Regions from separate parts of the Desulfofarcimen acetoxidans DSM 771 genome, predicted to be linked through region 1. Evidence: a T-box and tRNA genes for the amino acid it is inferred to sense, from the RefSeq annotation. Region 1 holds a T-box; the other regions hold tRNA genes.
What was found. The T-box of region 1 lies ahead of glyQ (glycine--tRNA ligase subunit alpha). A T-box ahead of a tRNA ligase gene usually reads a tRNA of that ligase, here a tRNA-Gly.

Region 2: it encodes a tRNA-Gly, which carries the amino acid that the T-box ahead of glyQ (glycine--tRNA ligase subunit alpha) is inferred to sense. The anticodon was not compared.
Region 3: it encodes a tRNA-Gly, which carries the amino acid that the T-box ahead of glyQ (glycine--tRNA ligase subunit alpha) is inferred to sense. The anticodon was not compared.

The regions. Positions count from the first base shown of each region.
Region 1 covers NC_013216.1:3,243,392-3,249,005, reverse strand. Annotated here, with positions in the region: gene DTOX_RS14800 (polysaccharide deacetylase family protein) at 308-1,156, shown strand; gene DTOX_RS14795 (DUF4342 domain-containing protein) at 1,221-1,646, shown strand; T-box leader at 1,736-1,952, shown strand; gene glyQ (glycine--tRNA ligase subunit alpha) at 2,019-2,909, shown strand; gene glyS (glycine--tRNA ligase subunit beta) at 2,902-4,998, shown strand; gene ccpN (transcriptional regulator CcpN) at 5,454-5,614, shown strand, end outside.
Region 2 covers NC_013216.1:3,762,839-3,768,452, reverse strand. Annotated here, with positions in the region: gene DTOX_RS17345 (general stress protein) at 1-206, opposite strand, end outside; gene DTOX_RS17340 (pyruvoyl-dependent arginine decarboxylase) at 383-841, shown strand; gene speE (polyamine aminopropyltransferase) at 855-1,682, shown strand; gene speB (agmatinase) at 1,692-2,555, shown strand; tRNA gene DTOX_RS17325 (tRNA-Asp) at 2,651-2,727, shown strand; tRNA gene DTOX_RS17320 (tRNA-Phe) at 2,733-2,808, shown strand; tRNA gene DTOX_RS17315 (tRNA-Gly) at 2,812-2,886, shown strand; tRNA gene DTOX_RS17310 (tRNA-Cys) at 2,896-2,970, shown strand; gene DTOX_RS17305 (ADP-ribosylglycohydrolase family protein) at 3,279-4,271, opposite strand; gene DTOX_RS17300 (YlbF/YmcA family competence regulator) at 4,476-4,832, shown strand; gene DTOX_RS17295 (zinc metalloprotease HtpX) at 4,902-5,614, opposite strand, start outside.
Region 3 covers NC_013216.1:1,914,147-1,919,760, forward strand. Annotated here, with positions in the region: gene DTOX_RS08870 (DVU0772 family protein) at 1-182, opposite strand, end outside; gene DTOX_RS08875 (metallophosphoesterase family protein) at 324-1,109, shown strand; gene DTOX_RS08880 (DNA topoisomerase III) at 1,135-3,375, shown strand; tRNA gene DTOX_RS08885 (tRNA-Asp) at 3,453-3,529, shown strand; tRNA gene DTOX_RS08890 (tRNA-Phe) at 3,535-3,610, shown strand; tRNA gene DTOX_RS08895 (tRNA-Gly) at 3,614-3,688, shown strand; rRNA gene DTOX_RS08900 (16S ribosomal RNA) at 3,940-5,510, shown strand.

The DNA of each region.
Region 1 (5,614 bases):
AATTTTTCTAACCCCCTATCCTGAATGTAAACACATTAACAATATTGTAAACATATTAACGAGTTTGGTCAAGCTTAATTTTTGTCAGGTTGTACCGGGATAGTTTGGCTAAGCAGAAGCTATAAATTTTAACTGCAGCAGCTTAAATACGATGGTATAATAATAGCAAACAGCTCATAAAACTAAATGGGAAAGATTTAAACTCTTGCCGGGTGATCTGTCAGATTGTTATCATATTAAGATAATAACCAGATAATTAATCAAGGTAATAACGTTTGCAATAATATTAGCAGAAGGGAGAACTGTTTTGAAAAAGAGATTTTTGGCGATGGCTCTGTTGGCCGTGCTGGTTCTGTCCGGCGGGGCGATTTGGCACTATTGCCATTCAGATATAATTCCTATCGAAACCGGTATTAAAGTTATGAAGGGAGTACCCGTATTAATGTACCACAAAGTAAATCCTGACTCAGGTGCAGGGGGGTTTGGTTTGCGGGTCACTCCGGAAAACTTTGATTGGCAAATGCATTATTTAAAGAAAAACGGTTACCGGTCAATCAGTTTGGGAGATATGCTGGATAGTTTCCAGCATAAAAAAGCCCTGCCGAAAAAGCCTGTAATTATTACTTTTGATGATGGTTACCAGGATAATTACAGGTATGCTTATCCTATTTTAAAAAAATATAATTATACGGCAACGATATTTGTTGTTGCCGGTCTTATAGGTAAAACCAATGAGTTTGATGTAAAAAAACATTTGCAGCCGGAAAATAAAATGATGGACTGGTCTGAAATCATATCCCTAGATAATGCCGGAATAACCATAGGTTCACATACCTTAACCCACCCTCACCTGACCGGTCTTTCCGACGCTGAAGCCAGGCAGGAGATTATGGTTTCCAAAAAAGTGCTGGAGGCTAAACTGGGCAGAGAAGTTCAGTTTTTTTGCTATCCCTATGGCGAGTATAATGAGTCAATGGTTAGACTGGTCAAGGAGGCCGGTTACCGTGCAGCCACCACCACTAAGCAGGGCTTAAACTATCAAAATACTGATGCCTATCTTTTAAAGCGGATAAGGATAATGGGAAAGTATAATCATGAAAAATTTATTGAGGAATTGCATAAATGGGACTATACGGGCGAGTCTAAAGAATTATAGATAAAGGCCAATCTGGTAATAATATGGCTTAAGACTTAGTCTATCTATCAGGAGGGGCGATGTTATGACCAGTGAGCTGGAGAAAATAGATCTTTTGAGAGCGAGAACCGGTATCAGCTATAAAGAAGCTCAAGAAGCCCTGGGTAATGTAAATGGAGATGTGGTGGAAGCGCTCATAAATATAGAAGAAAAAAACCGCAGGTTAGCTGAGAAGATGCAGATCGGCGGGCAGAATGCAATGTCAAAGCTGAAGAGTTTGATTAATAAAGGGCAAGACACCAAAATCAGATTAATCAAAGATGAGCAAACCGTGATGGAAATACCTGCCACGCTGGGAGTGCTGGGCTTAATTGGGGTAATATTTAGCAGTGAACTGGCTCTCTTAGGTGCTGTCGGTACAATGTCTGCCGTAGCCAATAAATATACCATGGAGATTGATTATCCACGGGCAGACGATACCGAGGATGAGTTAATGGAAAACATTCATTGATAGGTAAGTTTTGTTAATAACATGTATAGTATAAACAATAATTGACTTAGAACGAGATATCTGATAAATTAAAAACAAAAAGTGTCAATAAAAAGGCAATGAGGGAAAGAGTACCCAGAATTCGTGTTTTCAGCGAGCCGGGTTGGTGTGAGCCGGCAATGCTTTTTTGGGGAAAGGGCTTCCTGAGCCGCAGGAGGAAAGCTTTATTTTTTCTAAAGCAAGTAAAACCTGCAACCATGAAAAGAGGGCTGAATTCAAAACCTCAGCCAAGCAGGGTGGAACCGCGGGATAATTCCCGTCCCTGGTGTATGCCAGTGGCGGGTTTTTTTATGCTCTGGTAAATATATGAATTTAAACACAAGAGGTGAAAATATGAATTTCCAAGAGTTAGTTTTGGCCTTGAATAATTTTTGGGCCAAGGAAAACTGTATAATTCTTCAGCCCTACGATGTGGAAAAAGGGGCCGGTACTATGAACCCGGCTACTTTTCTCCGGGCTTTAGGCCCGGAGCCCTGGAGGGTGGCTTATGTGGAGCCTTCCCGCCGGCCGACTGACGGCCGTTACGGGGAAAATCCCAATCGCCTGCAGCATTACTATCAGTACCAGGTTATTTTAAAGCCATCGCCTGAAAATGTTTTGGAAGTCTATTTAGAAAGCTTGAAGGCCATAGGCATCGATCCGGAGCGTCACGATATCAGGTTTGTGGAGGATAACTGGGAATCACCGACATTGGGTGCCTGGGGACTGGGCTGGGAGGTTTGGTTGGACGGTATGGAAGTGACTCAGTTTACTTATTTTCAGCAGTGCGGAGGGTTGGATTGCCGCCCTGTTTCAGCCGAGATCACTTACGGGTTGGAGCGCCTGTCCATGTTTATCCAGAATAAGGACAGTGTTTTTGATATCGTTTGGGTTGACGGGGTTACCTATGGTGATATACACCACCAGGGAGAGGTGGAATATTCCCACTATAATTTTGAAACCGCCGATACTGCTATGCTGCTTAATTTATTTAATGTTTATGAGCAGGAAGCGCTGCGTGTAGCCGATAAAGGCCTTGTGCTGCCGGCCTATGACTATGTTTTAAAGTGTTCCCATACTTTTAATCTCCTGGATGCCAGGGGAGCTATCAGTGTTACGGAACGCACCAATTATATCGGCAGGGTGCGCAATCTGGCTCGCACTTGTGCCAGTGCTTATGTAGCTGAGCGGGAACGTCTTGGTTTCCCGCTTTTGAAAAGAAAGGAGTCTGAACAGGTTGGCTAAAGACTTTTTATTTGAAATTGGTACGGAAGAAATCCCTTCCCGCTTTATAGCACCGGCCCTGGCGGAACTAAAGGAAATAACAGTCAAGGCTCTGGAAGAAAACCGTCTTTCCTACGGTAAAGTCAATACCTATGGGACCCCGCGCCGTCTGGTACTTTATATTGAGGCGCTGGCTGAAGAGCAGGATTCCCTTCTCAGAGAAGTCAAAGGCCCGGCGGTTAAAGTAGCCTTTACTCCTGAGGGAGAACCAACCAGGGCGGCTGTCGGTTTTGCCAAAAGCCAGCAGGTAGACATCAAAGATCTGGTCAGGCGCCAGGTAGCTACAGTAGAGTATTTGTATGCTATTAAACAGGAACTGGGCCGTCCTGCTTACGAAGTTCTCACAGAGTTGTGTCCTTTATTAATCAGCTCGCTGCATTTTCCTAAACCTATGCGCTGGGGAGATTTAGAGGTGCGTTTTGCCCGCCCGATTCGCTGGCTGCTTGCTCTTTGGGGCGGAGAAACGGTTAATTTCTCTTTTGCCGGTTTATCTTCAGGAAAAGTAACTTTTGGCCACAGGTTTTTAAGCGGTCCTTTGGAAGTCGACAGTCCCAAGGATTACCTGGCCAGACTGCGCAGCAATTATGTGATAGTTGATATTGATGAGCGGAGACAAATGATCTGGCAGCAGATACAAAATTTAGCCGAGCAGTCAGGAGGGGTGGTTGAGCCTGATGAGGATTTACTGGAAGAGGTCTGCAACCTTGTAGAGTACCCTACTGCTTTATGCGGCAGTTTTGAGGAAAAGTATTTGCATTTGCCAAAAGAAGTTTTAATCACCCCGATGCGCGAGCACCAGAGGTATTTCCCTGTCTTAGACAGTGAAGGCAGATTGATGCCTAAATTTATTGCTGTCAGAAACGGTATTCATAAATATCTGGACACGGTGAGGGCAGGTAATGAGAAAGTGCTGAGGGCCCGCCTGGCCGATGCAGAGTTTTTCTTTGAGGAAGATTTGAAAACACCTCTGGCGGATAAGGTTGAGGGTCTGAAAAAGGTTGTTTATCAGGAGAGCCTGGGCACAGTCCACGACAAAGTCAAGCGGGTAATCAAACTGGCCGATTACTTGAGCGATCTTTTAATCGTTGGCGCCGCGGTAAAGGAGCAGATCATGCGTGCTGCTGTACTATGCAAAGCTGATCTGGTGACTAATATGGTTTATGAATTTACTGAACTGCAGGGTATTATGGGCCGGGAATACGCTTTGAAGTCGGGTGAGGAGCCGGTTGTTGCTCAGGCCATCTTCGAGCATTACTTGCCTCGTTTTGCCGGTGATAGCCTGCCGGAAACTTTGCCGGGAAAAATTTTAGCTATTGCCGATAAATTTGACACAGTAGCCGGCTGCTTTGCAATAGGCATTCAGCCAACCGGCTCACAAGATCCCCATGCCTTGAGACGGCAGGCTTTGGGTATATGTCATATTATTTTAAGCAGCGGCTTAAAAATTTCCTTAAGCGCTCTGGTTACGGCAGCTTATGCAAGTTACTTGGAGCAGGAGCAGGTGCAGCTTAAGCTTGGTTTGGATGAACTGCTGGTGGAAATGTGGGTATTTTTCCAGATCCGCTTAAAAAATATTTTTTCTGATTGCGGGCTGGGTTATGATACTATAGATGCTGTGCTGGCTGCCGGTTTTGATGATTTCAGCGATACCTGGGAGCGGGCCAGGGCACTGTCTCAATTCAGAAATGAGCCGGCCTTCAGTGATCTGCTGACTGTTTTTAACAGAGCCAATAATTTATCCAAAAACGTGGACGTTGCAGAAATTAAACCGGAATTTCTGGTGGATGACTCTGAAAGAAATTTATATGATCATTTTCTGGCCTTAAAAAAACAGGTTGCAGTTGAAATGGATAAGAAAAACTACCTGGGTGTACTTAAAGCAGTTGCAGAAATTCGGGAACCGTTGGGCAAATTTTTTGATTCGGTTATGGTTATGGCGGAAGACACGAATATTCGTGATAACCGGCTGGCATTATTAAAGAGCCTGGCCGGCTTAATGCAGTCAGTAGCTGATTTTAGTAAAATTGTTGAAGACAAGAAAGTCGCTTAAGCGACTTTCGAGACAGCCGCAGGCACTCGTGCTACCCTGAAAATAAACTAAAGAAGTACCGTTTTCATTCTCCGTGGTGTTGTACCGCCGCGTGGGAATCTCAATGGAAATTATGCAGTACCGGCCTTGCCTATGCAGCATAAATTTGCACTAACATTAAACAATAACTTATCCACAGATCTATCATAAGCATAATTTCTTAGAGTATAAAAAAAATTTAATTTCTACTTCTGCCAGTCTATGTTAAAATATACTTTACAGGCGAGTGATAGAAAAATTAAAATGAACCTGACATTTGATTAAGGAAAAAATTTAGCTGACTATCCATATAAATAAATGTTTTGTGGATTTTTCAGGAGGTAATTCAAGATTAATAGAGTATATAATATATATTATTTGAATGTATATGATAATTAGTATAACACATATTTGTCCTCGTAAGGGGAGATGAAGAATTGGAGCTAACCAGAAGGCAGGAAACTATTCTTGAAATAGTAAAAAAAGACGGGCCTATAACCGGAGAACATATTGCTGAACGTTTAAGCCTGACCAGAGCTACGTTGAGACCTGATTTGGCTATATTGACTATGGCGGGATTGTTGGAAGCCAGGCCGAG
Region 2 (5,614 bases), 520 kb from region 1:
AGACCGGCTATTCCGCCTATTACGCCGCCGGTTGTTGCACCGTCGGATACCGGGTCATTGCCATAGAAGTTATTGTAGTTGTCGTTAGCATTATCTTTTTTTGCCGCTATTGAGATATCTTTATCAAAACCCTGAGTGCGCAGCGCATTTACGGCTTTTTCAGCAGTTGCTTTATCGCTAAAAGCGGCAATTACAGACTTACTCATTGGACAGCCTCCCTTTTATAGTGTTCATCTTAGATTACCTCAAAGTAAAAATTCTTATGCAGACGCATTATAAAATTTAATCTGGACATTGCTAAAATTAATGTTTTTTTCTTTTTCTTGTTCTGTTATAATATATCTTGTTGTATTCCAGAAATAAGTTTAGGAGGGGATTTATTATGTTGCCAACCCCGAAGAAGTATTTTATTACCGCTGGTTGTTCAGAGGGCAAAAGCAGGCTAACGGCTTTTGATAATGCGCTACTTAGAGCTCGAATTGGGAATATAAATTTAATCCGTGTCAGCAGCATTCTACCACCGGGCGCAGAATTTGATCCGGAATTAAAAATACCTTTCGGTTCGCTGGTGCCTACTGCTTACGGATATATAATCAGTGATGTACCGGGAGAAAAAATCGCCGCTGCCGTGGGAATAGGTCTTTCCTCTGATACCTTTGGTGTAATAATGGAGTTTTCCGGCCGCTGCAGTCGTGATGAAGCATATAAAGCGATAGAGGATATGTTGAAAGAGGCTTTTGAAACCAGGGGCATGGATCTGGTTGATATGAAAATCGAAGCAGTGGATCATGTTGTGAAGGAAGTAGGTTGCTGCCTGGCTGCAGTACCTCTCTGGTATTAAAGGAGGGTTTTCGTTGGAATTTTGGTTTACTGAAGATCAAAGCAAAGATTTAAGGATTGGCTGCCGCATACTGGAGACTATACACAGTGAAACAACTCCTTTTCAAAAACTGGCGGTTATTAATACGGCTCAATTCGGGCGCATGCTGGTGCTGGACAATGTAATACAAACTACTGTCAAGGATGAATTTGTTTATCATGAGATGATTGCGCATGTAGCCTTAAATACCCACCCCAACCCCAAGAAAGTGCTGATCATCGGTGGCGGTGACGGTGGTGTGGTTCGTGAAGTGGTTAAACATACGGGTGTGGAGAAAGTGGTGCATGTGGAGATAGACGGCAGGGTTATCGAAGTGTCTAAAAAGTACCTTCCGGAAATCAGTTGCGCTTTGGATAACCCGAGGGTTGAGGTTATTATTGATGACGGAATTAAGCATGTGCAGGAATATAAAGATACCTATGATGTAATTATTATTGATTCTACTGACCCGGTAGGCCCGGCAGTAGGACTTTTTAGCGCGGAGTTTTACCGGTCTGTCTCTGAGGCATTAACGCAGGACGGATTATTTGTGGCGCAGACAGAGTCCCCCTTTTATAACGAGGAACTAATCACCAGGATACAAAAAGATGTGGCAGACATCTTTCCGGTAACAAGCCTGTACCTGGCATGCGTTCCTACCTATCCTGGCGGTTTGTGGAGCTTTACTATAGGTTCAAAGATATATGACCCTCAAAAAGCAGATACAACCAGGTTTTCTGAGCTTGCCACCAGGTATTATTCGCCTGTGGTGCATAAGGCAAGTTTTGTATTGCCCCCTTTTGTTCAAAACCTATTGAAATAAGGTGATTAGATGAATGGCCTAGTCGAAAGAAATACGCGTTTCATGGGATGTTCGGACAGCTATGAGCAATCAGCGGTGGTGATAACCGGTGTGCCGATGGACTTTACGGTAAGCTTTCGGCCTGGGTCCAGATTTGGCCCGCAGGAGATCAGGCAAGTATCTTTTGGTCTGGAAGAATATAGTTACTATCTGAATCGTGATCTGCGGGATTTCACCTTTTTTGACTATGGCGATTTAATCTTACCCTATGGCAATATAAAAGAATGCCTGAAACGTATTGGCCAGGTAGCCGAGAAACTGTTTTCTGAGGGTAAATTCCCCCTGGTATTAGGCGGTGAGCACTTAATCAGCCTTCCTTTTATAGAAAAAGCCGCCGCCTTTTATCCTGGTCTGGCGTTGATTCATTTGGATGCTCACGCGGATTTGAGGGAAGATTATATGGGAGAGGTCTATTCACACGCTACTGTGATAAGGCGTGCAGTCGAGGCAGTGGGCGGCAGGAATGTTTACCAGTTCGGTATTCGCTCGGGTGACGGGTCTGAGTTTGCTTATGCCCGTAAGGAAACAAATTTCTACCCTGATGAGGTGATTGGTCCCCTTAAAAAAATTTTGCAGCAGTTGGGGGATAGGCCTGTATATGTAACTATGGATATAGATGTGGTTGACCCTGCCTATGCTCCAGGCACCGGCACCGCTGAGCCGGGTGGAATTACTTCACGGGAGGCCTTACAGGTAATTCATCTTCTGGGGCAGACCAGGGTGATTGGTTTTGATTTGGTAGAAGTCAGCCCGCCCTATGACGCTACCCAGCGTACTTCTTTATTGGCGGCCAAGTTGGTGCGGGAAATAATTTTGAGTTTCGGCGGAAAATAATTTTCCACATAGTAAAAGATTATAATTGACTTCCAGTTGAAAATTAGGTATACTATACATTGTCAGTGGATAAGTGTTCTGACAATATTAAATGCGGAGCTGTGGTGTAGTGGTCTAACATGCCGGCCTGTCACGCCGGAGATCGCGGGTTCGACTCCCGTCAGCTCCGCCATAAATGCCACGGTAGCTCAGTTGGTAGAGCAGAGGACTGAAAATCCTCGTGTCGGCGGTTCAATTCCGTCCCGTGGCACCATATGCGGAAGTAGCTCAGTGGTAGAGCATCGCCTTGCCAAGGCGAGGGTCGCGAGTTCGAATCTCGTCTTCCGCTCCACTTATGCCTGGCGGCATAGCCAAGTGGTAAGGCAGAGGACTGCAAATCCTCCACTCCCCAGTTCAAATCTGGGTGCCGCCTCCAATAGCAAAAGACCGTTTACTATATAGTAGTATATAGTAGACGGTTTTTTGTGTTTCAGGAAGTTATGCTTATGATGGATCAGTGAATAAGCCATTGTATAATGAAGTGCAAATTATATTGCATAATCAAGTCAGTACCACATAATTTGCGACAAGCACGAGTTCCTATGGCTGATCGAAAGCAGCCTTAAGCGACTTTTTGGGTGTTTGGGACAATTGGTAATGGCAACGAATCAATATAGGGAAGCGAGTTATATTAAACTTATTGATATGTCTATCTTATATCAAAAAATACTACCTGTTAATTTATTAAACATTTAGATCCAACAACCCACGCGCCGTTTTTTCTATAGTATCCTTAACCTTTAGTTTTTCCAGCCAGCGTCCGGGTATCGACTCGTATCCGTAAAAACACCCCGCTAGCCCACCGCAGATGGCTCCAACCGTATCAGCATCATCTCCCAGGTTAACGGCTTCAATCACGGTTGATTCAAAATCAGGGAAGTGATAGAAAACCCACAGCGCAGCTATCAGGCTGTCCAGTACAAAACCGGAGGCCCAAATCTGATTTTTCCTTAATGAAATACTGTTAGCAATATCCTCCCAGTAGCCTTTAGGCAATGCGGGCAGGTTGGCGCTGCAGTAAGCTTTTGCCTCTGCCAGCGCAGTAAAAATCATAGAGTCCTTGTCAGGGTTTCCTTCAAGGGCCGACAGAACTAACAGGTTGTAAAAGATGCAGGCTGCCGCGGCCTGGGAATCATAGTGTGTCATGTGTGATATCTGAGCGGATATCCTGCACATTTTATCTTTGTCATGTCGGTAAGCCAGACTGACAGGCAGTGTGCGCATGAGGCTGCCGTTGCCGGCGCTGCGATTGCTCAGGCTGACATGAGTTTTTTGCGAGGCCTCGGCCCAGCTGTCGTATTTCTTAAAATTATATATTGATGTACTGACAATGTTACCAATATCCCTGGGTTTGGTATCGTACCAGCTGACAAAATGCTGACCCACGGCTCTGTGCGGGTTGCCGGGGTTGTCTTGTATTCCCATGGCTACAGCCAGAGTCATAGCTGTATCATCAGTACACTCTCCCGGCTGCAGGCCTAACCAGCCTTCCCCGATAATGTCTTTTAGAACGCCGTATTTTCTTTGTATCTCATCACGGTTCATAAATTCCAGAGTAGCACCCAGAGCGTCTCCGGCGGCCAGCCCGAAAAGACCTCCTTTTATACGTTCTAACAGATTAATTGACTGCTCATAGGATATATGGCTAAATGAATTAATAACGGCAGCTTTATTCATACGCACAGCCCCTTTTATAAAAATATACAGTGTAAATATATGTTGACATCATTATACAATATAATGAGTGGGAAGAGATTAATTATTTATATAATTTAAATAATAGATTTGGCTGCAGGATTTATAATTATTTTGTCGTATATGAAACTTTAAGTAACTATAGGTAAATAATCATTGTTGAATAAATAAATTGGGGGTTTTATTATGGTTGTTCTGGATGATGCCCTTTCACTGGGGCAAAAATTGAGTCAAACATCCGAGTATCGTGCTATGAAAGAGGCAGAGGAAATGATGGGCAATGATCAGGTGGCAAGGAAAGCCTATAAAGCTTATCAGAATTTAAGAAATTCCTACCAGCGCATGGAGCAGATGGGACATCAATTAACCAAAGAAAATATGGATAAACTTATCAATGTGCAGTTGGAGATGATGAAAAACCCGCTGGTTAAGACTTATACTGAAAGAAAAGAAGATTTTATGAATCTTCTCAAGCAGGTTGACCAGAAAATCAGTGAGGGGTTGACCGGAATTAAACCAAGTGCCTGCGGTCCAAGCACCTGAGGCTAATAAAAATACCGGGCGGTCGCCCGGTTTAATTTTTTTGCATCTCGACAAAGGTCTAATTTATTTTTAGCGCATGTTTTGCAAACGTCTCACTCTTTCTTCGATTGGCGGGTGGGTGCTGAAGAGCCTGGCAATGTTTTGAACTGACAGGGGATTGACTATAAACATATGGGAGGCGGCAGGGTTTAACTGCATAGGTATTTGCCGGGCTGCCTGTTCCATTCTTAAAAGGGCATTGGCCAGGCCATCAGGGTGCCCGGCTATGCGAGCGCCCGTAGCATCCGCTTCGAATTCACGTGAACGTGAGATAGCCATTTGAATCAGTGCCGCAGCAATTGGTGCCAATATAGCCATGAACAGTGTTCCAATTAAGCCGAAGATGCCGCCGCCTTCTTCGTCGTCACCCCGTAAACCTCCAAACATAGCTGTCCATTGCAGCATATTGCCGATCATGGTGATTGCTCCGGCCAGAGCTGCAGCAATAGTGCTGATTAAGATATCACGATTTTTTATATGGGCCAGCTCGTGAGCCAGTACTCCCTCCAGTTCATTTCGGTTAAGCATTTGCATGATGCCTTGTGTTACCGCAACTGCTGCATGAGAAGGGTTTCTGCCGGTGGCAAAAGCGTTGGGCTGGTGAGAAGGTGTAATGTAAAGCTTGGGCATAGGCAGATTTGCTCTTTCGGACAACCGCTTAACAATATCGTAAAGTTCCGGTGCCTCTGCTCGGGATACCGGTTGTGAGCGGGTCATCATAATAGCAATCTTATCGCTGAAAA
Region 3 (5,614 bases), 1.3 Mb from region 1:
ACATATTGAGCCATTTTGTAGAGTACCAGAAAAGGTGTACAATTTCTTAAATCAATTACAAACCCGTAACCTTTTTTTCTGTTGATAAATTCTTTCTCGACATTAAAATCCCAAACCAAATTATTTTTTATTTGATCCATAGCATAGTTCATGATAGATTCATTAGGATCTATAGTACCCATACTCTCATTCCCCTTTCCAATTAGTATAAATATATAGTGATTGATTCATTTAGACTGTATGTTGGTCAATATTATTATAAAAATTAACCCGCGAATATCATACAATACCGCCAAATGTGTGTCAATAAGGGGTTGTAATCCTTGCGTCTATTATATTTTACTGATACGCATATCAGGGCCAGTAATCCGAAATACAGGATAGATAATTATTATGAATCCCTTAAAACTAAATTGCAGGAAATTGTTCAACTGGTTGAGCTATTTTCGGTTGATTATTTGCTGCATGGCGGGGATTTATTTGATTTGCCCTGGCCTCCTGCCAAAGCGGTTCAAATGTCAGTAGATTTTTTAGAGCAAATAAAAGTCCCTGTTTATATAGTGAGCGGGAATCATGATTTATTGGGACAAAAACTATCTACGATAGAGAATACCATGCTCTGGTTTTTAGCCAGTCGTGGTTTGTTCAGGTTGTTGTCTCCCGGTGATAAGATATACCTTAAACAGGCGGGCTTTACTTTGCAGCTTTCAGGACAGCATTATAATGCCGGTATAGATAAAGAAAACAAAATTAACTCGTATTGTGTGAAGAAGAAAAATTGTGATATAGCTATTCATATTGTGCACGGGATGCTTTTACCCCAGCCATTTTCACCTCATGTACCTGCAACTATGATTCACCAGGTAGCTCCTCTAACTGAAGCTGACTTTACTCTCTGTGGTCATGCACATTTAGGTTATCCTGCTGAAGAAATAGACGGGAAGATTTTTATCAACCCCGGTTCCATTTCTCGTATACTGGCCTTAGAATGGGAATTGGTGCGGGTTCCACAGGTAGTTTTTCTTGATTTTTCGGGTGGAAAAGTGCAGTGTCAGTATATTCCTTTGAAGTCTGCGCGCCCTGGTTTTGAGGTATTAAGATTTAAATAAATTATGTTTTATGTGAGGGAATGCAATGAAGCAGCTTGTTTTAGCAGAAAAACCGTCTGTAGCGCGTGACCTATCCAATGTTCTGGGAAATTTTAATAAGGGCAACGGCTACCTTGAAAGCGATGCTTACATAATAACCTGGGCTATCGGACATCTGGTTACTTTGGCCGAGCCTGATGATTATGATGCAGCTCTCAAAAAATGGTTTTTAAATACACTGCCTATTTTACCGAGAGAGTTTAAATTAAAGCCGGTTTCCGCTACATTAAAACAGTTTAATATCGTTAAGTCTTTGCTGCATCGAAATGATGTGGGGGACATAATCTGTGCTACTGATTCAGGGCGGGAAGGGGAGTTGATTTTTCGTTATATTTATAAGCTGACTGATTGCCAAAAACCTTTTAAGCGGCTCTGGTTGTCTGAAACTACTCCTGCTGCGGTGCGCAAGGGTTTTGATAATTTGAGGCCCGGTAATGATTTGGACAGGCTGGCTTTTGCCGCAGAGGCCCGCAGCCAGGCTGATTGGTTAATTGGCATCAACGCTACCAGGGCTTTTACTGTTAAGCATAATCAATTGCTTTCCGTAGGTAGAGTGCAAACTCCTACCTTAGCCTTAATTGTTAACCGGGAACAGGAAATTAGAGCTTTTGTGCCGGAAAAATACTGGGAGCTGTTTGCTCTTTTTACAAAGGAGAACGGCCAGACCTATATCGGTAAATGGTTTAAGAAGGAGAAGAAAGCTGTTGAAAATTGGGAAATTCCTATTCAGGTAGGGCAAAAGCAAACTAATCAAAACCCTGCAGCTTCTTTTGAAGCAGCACAGGGCGGGATACCTTCAGTGATGGGAGAAGCGGTTCCCAGCAGTAATGGTCAAGACAAGCCGGTGGCTATGCAGACCAAGTTTGCTGCCAGGGAAGCAGCTCGGGATATTCAGAAAAAAGTAACAGGCCAACCGGGTCAGGTTGTCAGTGTTGAAAAAAAAGACATTATTGAACACCCCCCCCTGTTATTTAATCTAAATGATTTGCAAAAAGAAGCAAACAAAAAATTTGGTCTTTCGGCAGCTAAAACATTGTCTGTGGCCCAGGAATTATATGAATCCAGAAAGTTGATTACCTATCCGCGCACCGACAGTCGCTGTATAACGGTAGAAATGGGAAAAACCATACCGCAGCGCTTAGGAGCGTTAGCCGTAGTTGCGGAGTATGAAAATTTTATTCATTTGATTAAGGAACGTAAAGCTTTTTTAAACAAGCGTTATATTAATGACAGTAAGGTTACAGATCATACAGCATTGATTCCTACAAACGTAAAACCTGATTTAGATAAGCTAAGTTCTGATGAGCGCAGAGTTTATGATCTTGTAGTTAGGAGATTTTTGGCAGCCTTTTTCCCTCCGGCCCGATACGAACAAACTCAGGTAATTACCGAGGTTAAGCAGGAAACGTTTCTTAGCCGTGGCCGGGTAGAATTAGATAAAGGCTGGAAAACAGTATATGATCCGGTTCAGGACAAACTTGTAGATGATGAACAGGGTATTTTGCCGGTGATTGAAAACGAAGAAAGTGTCTTGACGACGAAGACAGATATTAAAGAGAAGAAGACTAATCCCCCTAAGAGATATACTGAAGCGGCATTACTTTCAGTAATGGAGGGTGCAGGCAGGTTGCTCAACGATGAGGAGTTGAAAGAAGCCATGCGGGGCAGCGGGTTGGGTACTCCTGCCACGCGTGCCGCAATAATAGAAAGACTGCTGAAGGTTGGCTATATTGAGCGTAGGAAAAAAACGTTGTTGCCTACTGAAAAAGGCGAGAATTTGATAAAATTGGTCCCGGAACAGGTGAAGAGCCCGGAGATGACTGCCCGTTGGGAAAAAGCTCTGGCTGATATTGAGGACGGGCAGCTTAATCCGGGAGAATTTATGTCCGGTATAATTGAACAAACCAGGCAGGTTGTCGAGCTGGCCAGGCGGCAGAAAACAGAGGGTGAGCCGTTGAGAAACAATAGGGATATTATAGGTAAATGCCCTTTGTGCGGCAGACCGGTTGTGGAGTATCCGAAAAGCTATAGCTGCAGTGACTACAGGGCGGGTTGCCAATTTGTGATTTGGAAGGTGATACTGGGTAAAAATATAACTGTAGAAATGGCACGTATATTATTAGAAAAAGGCCGGCTTGAAAAACAGCCGGGTTTTATTTCAAAGAACGGCAAAAAATTTGACGCCCCTTTGATTATAAGGAATGGAAGAGTCGAATTTGATTTTTAAAAAGTTGCTTGACATTAATAAGATGTAGTAGTATGATAATAAATGTCGCTACGGTGCGGCGTAAGAAAACATTAAACGGAGCTGTGGTGTAGTGGTCTAACATGCCGGCCTGTCACGCCGGAGATCGCGGGTTCGACTCCCGTCAGCTCCGCCACTCAAGCCGCGGTAGCTCAGTTGGTAGAGCAGAGGACTGAAAATCCTCGTGTCGGCGGTTCAATTCCGTCCCGCGGCACCATTTGCGGAAGTAGCTCAGTGGTAGAGCATCGCCTTGCCAAGGCGAGGGTCGCGAGTTCGAATCTCGTCTTCCGCTCCACAGATTCTAGGTTGACATAACTTTGATGATGTGCTATCATTATAACACTCTCTGTAAAGTGAAAAACATAAATTGGTTGTTGACAGGGAGAAGATAATTTGTTAAAATACAATTCGTCGCTGTAAGGCGGCAACAGGTCTTTGAAAACTAAACAGTGTAAGATGGATGAAATTAAACAAACCTCGTCAAAAGTTTTAACTTTTAACGAAATTTAAGCCAAATCTTAATGAGCAATCAAACTTTTCACATATTTAACGGAGAGTTTGATCCTGGCTCAGGACGAACGTTGGCGGCGTGCTTAACACATGCAAGTCGAACGGAGTTAAGAAAAGAGTTTACTTTTTGCTTAACTTAGTGGCGGACGGGTGAGTAACGCGTGGATAATCTGCCTGTAAGACAGGAATAACGCCGGGAAACCGGTGCTAATACCGGATAACCTCTTTTTATCGCATGGTGAAAAGAGAAAAGGTGGCCTCTTTACAATGCTGCCGCTTACAGATGAATCCGCGTCCCATTAGCCAGTTGGTGGGGTAACGGCCCACCAAAGCGACGATGGGTAGCCGGCCTGAGAGGGTGATCGGCCACACTGGAACTGAGACACGGTCCAGACTCCTACGGGAGGCAGCAGTGGGGAATCTTCCGCAATGGGCGAAAGCCTGACGGAGCAACGCCGCGTGAGCGAAGAAGGTCTTCGGATTGTAAAGCTCTGTGATATTGGACGAACAGATTTCTTGTAAACAGCAAGGAAAAATGACGGTACAATAAGAGGAAGCCACGGCTAACTACGTGCCAGCAGCCGCGGTAATACGTAGGTGGCAAACGTTGTCCGGAATTACTGGGCGTAAAGGGCGAGTAGGTGGTTTATTAAGTCAGAAGTGAAAACTCCGGGCTCAACCTGGAGACTGCTTCTGAAACTGGTAGACTTGAGTGCAGGAGAGGGAAGTGGAATTCCTAGTGTAGCGGTGAAATGCGTAGATATTAGGAGGAACACCAGTGGCGAAGGCGACTTCCTGGCCTGTAACTGACACTGAGGCGCGAAAGCGTGGGGATCAAACAGGATTAGATACCCTGGTAGTCCACGCCGTAAACGATGAGTGCTAGGTGTCGGGGGTATCGACCCCCTCGGTGCCACAGTTAACACAATAAGCACTCCGCCTGGGGAGTACGGTCGCAAGACTGAAACTCAAAGGAATTGACGGGGGCCCGCACAAGCGGTGGAGTATGTGGTTTAATTCGACGCAACGCGAAGAACCTTACCAAGGCTTGACATCCCGTGACCGCTGTGGAAACATGGTCTTGCAAGTTTACTTGCACACGGAGACAGGTGGTGCATGGTTGTCGTCAGCTCGTGTCGTGAGATGTTGGGTTAAGTCCCGCAACGAGCGCAACCCCTACAGCCAGTTGCCAGCACATAGAGGTGGGAACTCTGGCAGAACTGCCGTTGACAAAACGGAGGAAGGTGGGGATGACGTCAAATCATCATGCCCCTTATGTCTTGGGCTACACACGTACTACAATGGCCTGAACAGAGGGAAGCGAAACTGTGAAGTAGAGCCAACCCCTAAAAACAGGTCCCAGTTCGGATTGTAGGCTGCAACTCGCCTACATGAAGTCGGAATCGCTAGTAATCGCAGGTCAGCATACTGCGGTGAATACGTTCCCGGGCCTTGTACACACCGCCCGTCACACCACGAAAGTCGGCAACACCCGAAGCCGGTGACTTAACTCGCAAGAGAGAGAGCCGTCGAAGGTGGGGTCGGTGATTGGGGTGAAGTCGTAACAAGGTAGCCGTATCGGAAGGTGCGGCTGGATCACCTCCTTTCTAAGGATATTGGATGTTGGAAGTTAACGGTTAGCCACAGGGAGAGAAATCTCACACAGCTAACAAAATCTCCATATCTCAATATTGGTCGACATCCATCGACA